4 regions of the Nonomuraea sp. KM88 genome follow, and region 1 is predicted to be linked to each of the others. Evidence: riboswitches for the same ligand, from Rfam matches in the RefSeq annotation. Region 1 holds a riboswitch; each other region holds the start of a gene.
What was found. A riboswitch is a leader RNA that binds a small molecule or an ion and turns the genes downstream of it on or off. The one in region 1 is predicted to bind cyclic di-AMP.

Region 1 (2,978 bases):
CGCCCGGCGCAGTCCTTGACCGGCAGGCCCACGCCCAGCGCCGCCGCCAGCGCGTGCGGGATCAGCAGGATCCCCCTGGCCTCCGCCTCGAACGCGATGTCGCGCAGCGCCGCGCGCTCGATGGGGGTGGAGTTGTTCGGCAGCGCCAGCACGACGCGCGGCCTGGAGAACGGGTGCCCGTGCACCTTGCGCAGGAAGTATCTGATCAGGTGCCGGGCGAGTTCGTCGTCGACCGGGAGGCCGCCGCTGACCGGCCAGCGTGTCTCTCCCCGCTCGCCCTGCGCGGCCTCGGCGCCGTACCCGACGACCCGGCCCGTGCGGCTGTCCAGCATGACGGCGGAGGGCTCGTCGAGCACGATGCCTCTGCCCTTGACGTAGATCCGGGTGCTCGCGGCACCCAGATCCATCGCCAGGTCATGACCGAGCACGTTCATCGCGGACCGTCCATCGTGGCGCCTGGGGCGTCGACCAACATGCGGGGTGTATTTCCTGGGCCACTCCAACACAACACCAGGAACCGAACGGTCTCCTTTTACCCGGCGGCGTACGATTCGGGTCGTGCTCGACTATGACCTCGAAGCCGCACATTACGACGAGACCCGTGGCGGTCTGCCGCGGGCCGAGGCCGCCGCGGAGGCCGTGCGCGCTCTGCTGCCCGGGGGCACGCTGCTCGACGTCGCGTGCGGCACCGGGCTGGTGAGCAGGGAACTGGCCGGGCGTGGCCTGCGGGTGCTCGGCGTGGACGCCTCCGCCGGCATGGCGCGGGTCGCCGCGCGGCGCGTGCACGTGGTCCTGGGTGACGGCTGCGCGTTACCCGTACGCGACGGGTCGGTCGACGCGGTCACCACGATCTGGCTGCTGCACCTGCTCGACGACGCCCGCCCGGTGATCGCCGAGGCCGCGCGCGTGGTGCGGCCGGGCGGGGTGTACGTCACGACGGTGGACAAGCGCGCCGCCCACGGGCCTGGAGGGCGGCGGCGTCCCTCCGACGGCCGGGAACTGGTCGTGGCGGAGGCGGTCCGGCACGGTCTGCGCCAGGCCGGCGAGACCACGTTCGTGGGTCACGGGCAGGGGCGGGACGGGCCGGACCCGGTGTTCCGGCTGCTGGCGTTCACCCGCGACGGGTGACAGGGCGGAGTCGGTTTCGCATCGAAAGCGACGCCGTGCGAAGCTGTGGTTGTCCCCAACACCATGGAGGTCCTCATGGCGGAATCACCGGAGCCGGAAGTCAGCGAAACTCCCGAGGACGAGATGAAGCGCAAGTTCCGCGAAGCACTGGAGCGCAAGCGCAACCAGCACGCGGGCTCCGGCGCTGGTGGCAGGGGCGTCGACCCATCGAAGATTCACGGGGCGCACGGCCCGGCTGCGAGTAAGAGATCGTTCAGGCGCAAGAGCGGCGGCTGAGCCGGAAGGACCGAGGGGGTACGGCATGCCGTACCCCCTTTCGTATTCCCGCGCAAGGTAGATCTTTGCCCGGTTCATGGCGAATCGTTTGCGTATGTCCGATTCGCTGCTAGAGTTGCCGCCATTACCAGCCGGTGACCTGGCCCTTACCCAAGAGAGGGCCTCCGGCTGGCGCCGAATCCCGACTCGATCGGGAACCGGGGACCCACCTCACTGGGGTGAATCCGGCCCGTGCCGGTAGGGCATCTCCACGCCCGAACCCGTCAGCTAACCCGGTAGGTGTGATGGAGAGGACAGAACGCATGTATGACCGCAGCGTATCCCCGAATCGCGTAGCGCCGGCCGCCGCCTGAGCGGCCCCCCTTCCCCCCTTTCTTTCCCTCGCCCGATGTAGTCGCTCGGGCGTGCCGCAGCGCCGTGCCCTCTTGCCGGCGTGCCTCCCCCTCGTCCCCTCGCGAAGGACTTCACACTTTCATGTCTCCCCGTTTTGGCCTGCGTTCCCTTGCCCTGCTCACCGCCTCCGCCGTCGGCTCGATGAGCGTCGTCTGCACCGCGGCACACGCCGATCCCGGCGCCGAGGAGAAGGCCCTGTACAAGGGCTCCACCACGGCGTCGTACTTCTGGGACGACGGCTCGGGCAGGGCGGGCGACACCGGCCTGCCCGCCAGCGGCAAGCCGATGCAGAAAGGCATGGCCGCCAGCCCGAGCTGGCCGCTGCTGACCGAGGGGTACGTGATCTACAAGGGCAAGAAGATGCCCTTCTTCGTCGGGGACAGAGGGCCCGGGGAGCCCTCCAGCCGCGGCATCATGCTGGATCTCGACGCCAAGACGTTCGCCGACCTGACTGGCGGCACCTTCAACCCTCGCTCGCTGATGGTCAACGGCAACGGCGGCAAGGGGCACATCAAGATCGACTATGTCATCACCAAGTGGGGTGACGGTCTGGGCAAGAAGGGTCGGCCGGTGCCCTTCTCGACCGGCGCCTACGCCCGGCGGGGCTGACTTTACGAACGCGGCGCCAGAATGACATTCTGGTCACCGTGACCCTCCGCGTAGCCGCGAACGGCATCGACATCGCCTACGAGAGCATCGGTTCCCCCGACGGGCGGCCCCTGCTCCTCATCATGGGGCTCGGCGCGCAGCTCACCCACTGGGACGACGGGTTCTGCGAGCTCCTGGTGGAACAGGGGCACCACGTCGTCCGGTTCGACAACCGCGACGCGGGCCTGTCGACCCACCTCCACGACCAGGGCGCTCCCACGACGGGGGCGCCTTCGGCGTACCTGCTGGACGACCTGGCCGACGACACCGCGGGCTTCATGGACGCCATCGGCTGGCCGGCCGCCCACGTGGTCGGCGCGTCCATGGGCGGGATGATCGCCCAGTCCCTGGCCATCCGGCATCCGGCACGGGTGCTGACCCTGACCTCGATCATGTCGACGCCCGGCCCCACGGTCGCTCCGCCGACGGAGGCCGCGTTCGCGGCCCTGACCGCCCGCCCCGCCGCCGAGCGCGCGGCCGTCATGGCGCAGGCGCTGGAGACGTACGCGGTGATCGGCTCGCCCGGTTACGCG
Region 2 (2,978 bases), on a different contig from region 1:
ATCGAGGTCGTCGACGACGGCCCTCGCCACGGCCGGCCACCGCGGCAGGGACCCGGCGGCCACGGCGGACACGGCCTCATCGGGATGCGGGAACGCGCGAAGGCATACGGAGGCACGTTCAGCGCGGGATCGCGCCCCGAAGGAGGCTTCCGCGTGGCGGCTCGGCTGCCCTACGACCTGAACGGCGACCCGGCATGAGCATCGACCCCGCCCCGCACGGTGCGTCCCCGCCCATCCGGGTGCTGCTCGCCGAGGACCAGGTCCTCGTACGCGACAGTTTCAAGCTCCTCATCGACACGACACCGGGGCTGGTCACGGTGGGGGAGGCGGGCGCCGGCGCCGAAGCCGTGCTCCTGGCCCGCCGGCATCGTCCGGACGTCGTCCTCATGGATGTGCGCATGCCAGACATGGACGGCATCGAGGCGACCAGCAGGATCTGCGCCGACCCGTCCGGCCCCGGCACGCGCGTGCTGATGCTCACCACGTTCGATCAGGACGACTACGTCTACGCCTCGCTCCGGGCCGGCGCGAGCGGGTTCCTCCTCAAACACGCCACGGCGACCGAGTTGCTGGCCGCCATCCGGGTCGTCGCCGCCGGCGAAGCGCTGCTGGCGCCCACCGTGACCCGCCGGCTCATCGCCGACGTGCTGCGACGCTCCCATCCCGCTCCGGCCACACGTGACCTCGGCCACATCACCCAGCGCGAGCGAGAGGTGCTCACCCTCGTCGGCACGGGCATGTCCAACTCCGAGATCGCCGAGCACCTGCACCTCACCGTCGGCACGGTCAAGACCCACATCGGCCGCCTCCTGGCGAAACTGCACGCCCGCGACCGGGCCCAGCTCGTCATCGCCGCCTACGACGGCGGGCTCGTCAACCCGTCGACGCGGTGATCGCCGAACCGACCTGCCCTCAGTTCATCGAGATGTGCACGTGGTCGTAGTGGTTCTCGGTGATGCTGCCCCGGTTGGACATCGTGCTCCAACCCGAGCCGTGGTTGATGCGCTGCTTCCAGATGACGTACTTGACGCCCAGCCTGCTCTTGTTCTTGATGGCCCACTCCGCGATGCGGTCGCCCAGGGCGGCGTTGGCGGCGGAGGGCATCGAGCCGCCCGTGCTCATCATGAAGTCGCAGGCCCGGCCCAGGGGGTGTTCGCCGCTGGAGCCCGAGCGGAAGCAGCCGACGGTGAAGGGCAGCGCGAAGTTCTTGCCGATCTGCTCCTTCATCAGCCGCGTGCGCGGCGTGATGTTGTCGGAGCCGGACGGGAGTTCGGGTGCCCAGCCGCCGTCTGACCTGCGGTTGGTGCCGAACGGCACCAGGTCCTGGAGCTTCTTCTCGATGTCGTCGATGACGTCCTCGGCCTCGTCGCGCTGACCGGCCACCTCGGCCGCGTCCTTGCGGATCTTGTCGGCGAGCTCGACGGCCTGCGCGGAGGCCTTCTTCTTCTCGTCGCGCGCCCTGGCCACGCCCTGCACGAACGCCTGCTGCTCGGCGGTGACCTGATTGAGCACCGCGGCGCCGCCGCTGTTCTCCGGCAACATGAATACGGGCACTCCGGGGTTGCCGTTCTGGTAGCGCAGGCGGGCTATCTCGGCGACCCGCTTCTCGGCCGTCGTCAGCGCCTCTTCGGCGGTGGCCAGCCGGGCCTTGGCCGCCTTGGCGGACTTCTGCGCCTTGGCCAGCTCGACGCGCTTGAGGTTGTAGGCCTCGATCAGCTTGTCGACCTTCTTGTTGAGCTGCTTGAGCTGCGCGCGCAGCTCCGACTCCTTGGGTTTGGGGGCCGTGGACGCCGCGGACGCCGGGGCCGCCGAAACGACGACGGCGGCGGCGGTGATGAGACCGATGGCAAGACTCGCGGGGGACGAAGCCGCCACGTAGGTGTTCCTCTCCCTCTGCCGGCCGGGTTAGCTGACGGGTTCGGGTATGGGAGCTGCGTATCCCTACCACGGATGTGGATTCACCCCAGGTGCGATGGGTCCCCGGCTCCCGGGCAACTCGCCCAGGATTAGGCGGTGCAACGGCTGTTACGGCCGATGCATAAGGGGATATTAGTGGTAGATCACGAGACATGCGACCTTAAGTAGAAATCTATTCTTGATCTACTTGTGATCGGAGCATGCGCGCGGCCTCTTCCGGCAGCACGTCGTTGACGAACGAGCCCATCGCGGACTCCGAGCCCGCCAGATACTTGAGCTTGTTGGGCGCCCGCCGGATGCTGAAGAGCTCCAGATGCAGGTACGCGAGCTCGCGGTCCCGCCGCACCGGGGCCTGGTGCCAGGCCGAGATGTACGGCATCACGACCCCGAACAGCCCGTCGAAGGCCCGCAGCACCGAGGTGTAGAGCGGGGCGAACGCCGCACGCTCCTCCTCCGTGAGCGCCGCCAGGTCCGGCACCTGCCGGTGCGGATACACGTGCACCTCGTACGGCCAGCGCGCGGCCGCGGGCACGAACGCCGTCCACAGCTCGTTGCCGGCCACCACCCGTGTCCCGGCGGCACGTTCGGCGGCCAGCACATCGGCGAACAGGTTGCCCGGGCCCTGGTAGCGGGCCGCGGCGCCGAGCTGGAGTTTCGTTCTGGGCGTGACGTACGGGTAGGCGTAGATCTGGCCATGCGGATGCGCCAGCGTGATGCCGATCTCCTCGCCCCGGTTCTCGAAGCAGAACACCTGCTCCACGCCCTCGATCCCGGACAATTCGGCCGTACGGTCGGCCCACGCCTCCATGACCAGCCGCACCTGGGCGTCGGAGAGCTTCGAGAAGGATGACGAGTGATCCGAGGTAAAGCACACCACCTCGCACCGCCCCACCCCCGGACGAACCTCACTCAGCCCACCCACATCGTGATAAGTCCCAAAATTCGTGGAGAAGGAGGGGAAGCGATTCTCGAACACCGCCACGTCGTAATCGTACGCAGGGATCTCCGTCGCCCGGGTGTCCGACGACGGGCACAACGGGCACTCGGCGGACGTGCCCGTC
Region 3 (2,978 bases), on a different contig from region 1:
GGCGGCCCCGCGGCCAGGACCGTCCACGGCGTGCTGAAGGCGGCCACGGCCAAGATCACCGCCGCGAGCACCGCCAGGACCACGGCGGCCTGCCGTCTGAACCGGCGCTCGACCGCATCCACCGCCGCGTCCACTACCGGGCCCTCCCCCGGATCCTGCGCCGGGCCGTCCGTCGTCCCGGGCACCCCGTCACCCTGCCCCCGTTCGCGCCGTCTCCACGCCCCCGCCGCGCCGCCGTCCGTCCGCGCGGCGTCCTCCGCGCTGACGGCGCCCACGGGAACACCGTCACCGGGCCCTGTGGCAGCCGCCTCTTCGCCGCCCGCCCCGGCCTCCTCAGAAGGGCCGTCCGCGTCCCGCCGTCCGCTCATCCTTCTCCCCACTCACGCGAGCTGCTCCCGCACGTACGCGCGCCACCGTGCCGTCAGCGTGGCCACGGAGAGCCCGAGCGCGGCGAGCGCCTCGTCGACGCCGGCCGCCTGCGCATCACGGTAGAGCCTCACCAGGCTCCTCTCACCGAAACGGCGGGCGAGGAACCGACACGCCAGCCAGGCCTCCTGGTACGCCAGCGCAAGGCGTCCGAGGTCAGGCCCGCCGACGGCGAACGCCTCGGGCCCCGGCAACGCGGCCGGCACGCGCTCGGCCCGCACCTCGGCGGCCAGTTCGGCGGCGGCCGTGCGCACGGGCAGCCCGGCGTCCCGGTAGGCCACGTAGTCGGCGAAGCCCTCGTAGAGCCAGACGGGCAGCCCGCCGGTGCCCGCGGCGACGTGGGTCAGCTCGTGGGTGAGGACGACGTCCTTGCCGGTGGAGGTGAGCCTGCCGAACGACTCGGGGACGACGATCACCCGCCCGCCGTCGGCCACCGCCGCCAGCCCGTCGAGTCGCTCCACGCCGGCCAGCCGGGCCGCGTCCTGCGCGGAGCCGGGAACGATGACCACGGGCCGCACCGGGCGGCCGAGCACGGCCGTGACCCGCAGCCCCGCCGAGTCGGCGCGGCGGGCGAGTTCGCTGAGCGTGCCGGGTGCGGCGCGGTGGCCGGTGACGAGGGAACGTGTCCCGCGGGCGGTGACCTGGCCGTCCGGCCACAGGTCACGGGCGTGCGCGGGGAAGACGGGCGATCCGGGGGCGGGCGCGTCGGCGGCGAGGCCGAGGAGGAGGAGCGCGGCCAGCGCGGCTCGTCGGCTCACCTGCTCGGACACGCTGCCGATCGTAGTGGGCCCGACTAGGGCCGGCCCCCTACGAGGGGCCGCCGACGAGGGGCCGCCGACGAGGGGCCGCCGACGAGCGTGAGGACGGGCTGCCACGGGAGCCCGCCCGGGCTCCGGAAGGTCTCCCGGGCCCGGGCGGGGCCTCATCAGAGGCCGGGACGGACCGCGCCGACGAACGACGACCTGCGCCATCCGCCCAGCTTGTCGATGCGCACCCGTTCGCCTGTCCGCGGCGAATGGATCATCTTGCCCTTGCCGACGTACATGCCCACGTGGCCGAGCCCGTTGAAGAACATGAGGTCCCCGGGCTTGAGGTTGCGCCAGGAGACCTTGTTCCTGATGCCGGCGAACTGGCTGCTCGCCACGCGCGGGAGTTTCACCCCGGCCTTCTTCCAGGCGTACTGGACGAGGCCGGAGCAGTCGAACGAACCAGGGCCTGTGGCGCCGTAACGGTACGGGTCACCGATCTGGTTCTTGGCCACGGCGATGGCCTTGCCGGCCTTCACCTTCTGCCGAGCGATCTTTGCCCGCTTGCGAGCGGCCTTGGCCGACTTCGCGGTGGTGGCAGCGGTGGCCGCCCTCACCGAGGAGACGCCGGCCGTGTCGCTCCTCGTCGCCGCCTGAGCCGTGGGGGCGTGGAGGACCAGACCTCCGGCCGTCACGGTCATCGTGAGCACGACGCCAGGCAGGGCAAGGCGGGACAGACGGGGGTTGTGCAGGGAGGTAGACAGGATTTCTCCTTGGGTCTTCCACGAACGCCTACCGGGTTAGCTGTCGGATTCGGGCCTGGAAGTCGCCCTACGGCGCGATGGCGCGCCGATTCACCCCTGATCCCTGGGGAACTGGGATCGCTGGGTCCCCGGTTCCGTGCCTCCTGACTGCACGGATTCGGCAGGTCATCGCCCGTGTCATGGGGATATCGCGGCGATGACCAGCGGATCTTCATCTGTCTTCACATCGGGAGGGACCGATGCGGGTTCACGGCGCCATGGCTTGTGCACCGCGACGACGCCAGAAGCTACGCGGAACGGTCAAGGATCAGCAAAAGCCGAGTCAGGCTGTAAAGATCGACTAAGGCCTCAGTAAACTCCCGAACCCCTGTTGGAACAGGGGGCGTCGTTACCAAAAAGTGACCCTGCTCACATTCGCGAAACATCCGTCTTGTCAGGGGTCAGATGTCGCGTTTGTCACATTCCGCCTCGTATGATCTCGACCCAAGGTGATCAAGAGAGTGCGGAACGTGATCGCGGACCGCCCGCACGACGGCAACGATGGTGCGTCGTAGAAGGAGGGACGGAATTACGGGCGGACGGCGCCCACGAGGCTGCGGCCGTAGGCGGAGAGGCTGACGACCTTGACCACGTCGCCCGTCTGCGGCGCATGGACGATCTTCCCGTTGCCCGCATAGATGCTGACGTGCCCCAGACCCTCGCTGAAGATGAGATCACCGGGCTGGAGCGCGTTCAGCGACACCTTGCGGCTGGCGCCCCACGCCCACTGCGCCCACGTCGTCCTCGGCAAGGACACGCCCGCGGCCCGCCATGACGCCTGCGTCAGCCCCGAGCAGTCGTAGCCGCCCGGCCCCGTCCCGCCGAACACGTACGGCTTGCCGACCTGCGCGAACGCGAACCGCAGCACCGCCGCGGCGTTCCCCGACGCCGGTCCCGTGTACGCGATGCCGGTGCTGTTCGGGTCACCGGTCTTGTAGGCGCCCAGCTTCTTCAGGAGCTTCTTCTGCTTGGCGATCAGGCCGAGGATCTCCTTGCGCTCCTT
Region 4 (2,978 bases), on a different contig from region 1:
GCACCGGCTGTGGGCCCCGGAGCTGGGCGGGGGCTCGCTGCTCGACCTGGGGGTCTACCCGTTCGGCCTGGCCCAGCTGCTTCTGGGCATGCCCACCGGCCTGCGCATGACGGGCTCCCTGGCGCCGAGCGGGGTTGACGCGGAGGCGGGCGGGGTGTTGCTCTATCCCGGCGGCAGGCGGGCTTTCGTGGAAACCTCCTTGCTGGGGAATTACCCGAACCAGGCCTGTGTTGTAGGTACGCGGATGCGGGCGGACATCCACGCGCCGTTCTGGGCGCCGGAGCGGATCGTCCTCACCGGGCCTTCCATGGAGCCGGAAGAGCATGTGCTCGATCCGGCCGACAACGGATACGCCGGTGAGCTCCGCGAGGTCCGCGCCGCCACGGCCGAGGGCAGGACCGAATCCCCGATCATGCCCCTTGACGAATCCCTTGCCATGTCAGGGCTTCTGGCCGACGCTCGCCGGCAACTCGCCTAGCTGGGCCTTTATGCAGTTGTAATCCTCTTGCCTCATGTATTACCTTGTGGGGCATCTTACGGCATACGTCCGGTTTGTCCGGCTATGTCTGACCATCGCACGATAGATCACAGGATCGTCCTGTGACCGCTGAATCCGCATCACGCGGAACCGGGGACCCAAGTCCTTTGGGGTGAATCGGCACTCCGGTGCCGTAGGGCAGCTTCCACGCCCGAACCCGTCAGCTAACCCGGTAAGCGGCATGGAAGCAAGGAGTTACCCCCTCGATGGCCACGTTCCGTCTTACCGCAATCCCCAAGCGAACCATCACCTGCGCCGCGCTCGGCGCCAGCGTCCTCGCCTCGGCCCTCGGCGTCAACGTCGCCGCGGCCAACGCCGACACCCCGCCCGCGGACAAGCCGGCCGCCGTCTCCCCGGTGACCGACTCCAAGAAGCGCGCGGTCAAGGAGACCACGGTCAACGTGACCGCCTCCCAGGTCCTGGACTTCGCCAAGTCCCAGGTCGGCACCTCCGAGAACGCCGCCGGCGGCGGCACCCCGTACCAGAAGTGGTACGCCGACTCGCAGCGCGCCGCCGAGACCATCGCCCGCGACGGCGGCAACCGGGCCGCGTACCTGAACGCCGCCTGGTGCTCGATGTTCGTCTCCTGGGTCGGCGAGCAGACCGGCGCCCGCCCGCAGATCGGCTGGGACGCCTACACCGTCACCCACGCCAAGTGGTTCGCCGCCAACGACCGCTTCGGCACCAAGGCCAAGCCCGGCGCCGTGGTGTTCTTCTCCTGGGACGGCGGCAAGAAGATCACCGACATCCAGCACGTCGGCTTCGTCGTGAAGGACAACGGCGACGGCACCATCTCCACGATCGAAGGCAACACCGGCAACGGCAAGGTCGAGGAGCGGACCCGTCCGAAGTCCCAGGTCGTCGGCTACGGCTACCCCGAGTACGCCGCCTGACCCCGATCACCGCGAGCGAGCGCGCGTCCCGTGCGGAACGCGCGCTCGCTCGCGTTTCCGCCCGGCCACCCGGGCGGCCGGCGGCCTAACCGTCCGCCGCCGCCCGCTGGATGGCGTGCAACTCGGCGTAGCGGCCCTGGCGGGCCATGAGCTCGCCGTGAGCGCCCTGCTCGGCGATCCGCCCGCCGTCCAGCACCACGATCAGGTCGGCCATGCGCACCGTCGGGAAGCGGTGGGTGATGAGCAGGGTGATGGCGGCGCGGTGGCGGCGGGCGGCCTGCGCGTACCGGGCGAAGACGGCGCTCTCGGCGGGAGCGTCCAGGGAGGCGGTCGGCTCGTCCAGCACGAGCAGCAGCGGCTCCTCCCGCATCGACGCGCGCGCCAGGGCCAGGCTCTGCCACTGCCCGCCGGACAGCGTCACGCCGCCCTCGAAGCTGTCGCCCAGCTCGGTGTCCAGGCCCCTGGGCAGATCGGACACCGCGTCCGCGGCGCCGGCCCGCGCCAGCGCCTGCTCCACGGCGGGGCGGTCGTCCATACGGGGCAGGTCGCCGATGCCGACGGTCTCGGCGGCGGTGAGCTCGAACGGCACCCAGTCCTGGAACACGGCGCTGATCCTGCGCCGCCAGCGCACGGCCGGAACGTCCCGCAGTGGGACGTCGTCCAGCAGGATCTCGCCGCCGGAGGGCTGGTAGAGGCCGCACAGCAGCTTGGCGAGGGTGGTCTTGCCCGAGCCGTGCGACCCGACCAGCGCGACGGTCGCGCCGGCGGGCAGGCTCAGGTCGATCCCGCGCAGCACCGGCCGGGTGGTGCCGGGGTAGGTGAACGTCACGTTCCGCAGCGTGATGCCCCGCGCGAAGCTCTCAGGCGGCTCGGCCCCGCGGGCGACGCGTTCGCAGCCGTGGTCACTCGTGGCCGCCCTCGTCCCGGCGCGGGGTGCGTCGTCGCCGGACTCCGCCAAGGCCGGGTCGTGGGTGCGGGCGTAGGCGCGGAGCCAGGCGAGCCGCGCGGCGGCGCGCAGGCCCGCGGCCACCGACCCGAGGTGGAAGACCAGCCGGGAGGCCTGGGTGACGAACTGCACCCCGACCGTGGCCACCAGGACCACGTCGCCCGCCGTGGCCCGTCCCTGGGCGGCCAGCCAGGCCGCGCAGCCGAGCGCCGACACGTACCCGGCCAGGAACGTGCCCGACCCCGCGAACGTGAGCAGCGCGGCCCGGACCCCGGCCCGCGACAACCCCGCCGACACCTCCTCCCACCGGTGCGCGGCCATCGCCTCCAGAGCGGGCGCGGCGCGGCTGATCCGGATCTCCTTGGCCGTCCTCGGCGTGGTGACGGACTCGGACAGGTGCCGCTCCAGCCGGGCCGTCTCGGCGGTGCGCCCGGTGGCCGCGTCGACGTGGCGGGCCGCGCGGCCGCGTACCAGCAGCGACGGCAGCACGGCGCCGCCCAGCAGCAGCGTCACCAGCGGATGCACGGCGGCCATCAGCACGACGCCGAGCCCGATCTGCACGGCGTGCTCGGCGACCAGCGCGAGCGCCCACACCGCGAAG

Region 2: linked by a shared signal. The riboswitch ahead of ACTWPV_RS48635 (coiled-coil domain-containing protein) and the one ahead of ACTWPV_RS35875 (hypothetical protein) in region 1 are both predicted to bind cyclic di-AMP.
Region 3: linked by a shared signal. The riboswitch ahead of ACTWPV_RS12360 (C40 family peptidase) and the one ahead of ACTWPV_RS35875 (hypothetical protein) in region 1 are both predicted to bind cyclic di-AMP.
Region 4: linked by a shared signal. The riboswitch ahead of ACTWPV_RS35355 (CHAP domain-containing protein) and the one ahead of ACTWPV_RS35875 (hypothetical protein) in region 1 are both predicted to bind cyclic di-AMP.

The regions. Positions count from the first base shown of each region.
Region 1 is NZ_JBQQCC010000015.1:119,508-122,485, forward strand. It holds gene ACTWPV_RS35860 (rod shape-determining protein) at 1-434, opposite strand, end outside; gene ACTWPV_RS35865 (class I SAM-dependent methyltransferase) at 559-1,128, shown strand; gene ACTWPV_RS35870 (DUF5302 domain-containing protein) at 1,204-1,404, shown strand; cyclic di-AMP (ydaO/yuaA leader) riboswitch at 1,567-1,701, shown strand; gene ACTWPV_RS35875 (hypothetical protein) at 1,879-2,406, shown strand; gene ACTWPV_RS35880 (alpha/beta fold hydrolase) at 2,445-2,978, shown strand, end outside.
Region 2 is NZ_JBQQCC010000038.1:6,982-9,959, forward strand. It holds gene ACTWPV_RS48625 (sensor histidine kinase) at 1-198, shown strand, start outside; gene ACTWPV_RS48630 (response regulator) at 195-893, shown strand; gene ACTWPV_RS48635 (coiled-coil domain-containing protein) at 913-1,875, opposite strand; cyclic di-AMP (ydaO/yuaA leader) riboswitch at 1,881-2,023, opposite strand; gene galT (galactose-1-phosphate uridylyltransferase) at 2,090-2,978, opposite strand, start outside.
Region 3 is NZ_JBQQCC010000003.1:595,804-598,781, forward strand. It holds gene ACTWPV_RS12350 (M48 family metallopeptidase) at 1-368, opposite strand, end outside; gene ACTWPV_RS12355 (hypothetical protein) at 381-1,196, opposite strand; gene ACTWPV_RS12360 (C40 family peptidase) at 1,352-1,873, opposite strand; cyclic di-AMP (ydaO/yuaA leader) riboswitch at 1,947-2,109, opposite strand; gene ACTWPV_RS12365 (NlpC/P60 family protein) at 2,505-2,978, opposite strand, start outside.
Region 4 is NZ_JBQQCC010000014.1:287,045-290,022, forward strand. It holds gene ACTWPV_RS35350 (Gfo/Idh/MocA family protein) at 1-478, shown strand, start outside; cyclic di-AMP (ydaO/yuaA leader) riboswitch at 596-732, shown strand; gene ACTWPV_RS35355 (CHAP domain-containing protein) at 745-1,431, shown strand; gene ACTWPV_RS35360 (ABC transporter ATP-binding protein) at 1,517-2,978, opposite strand, start outside.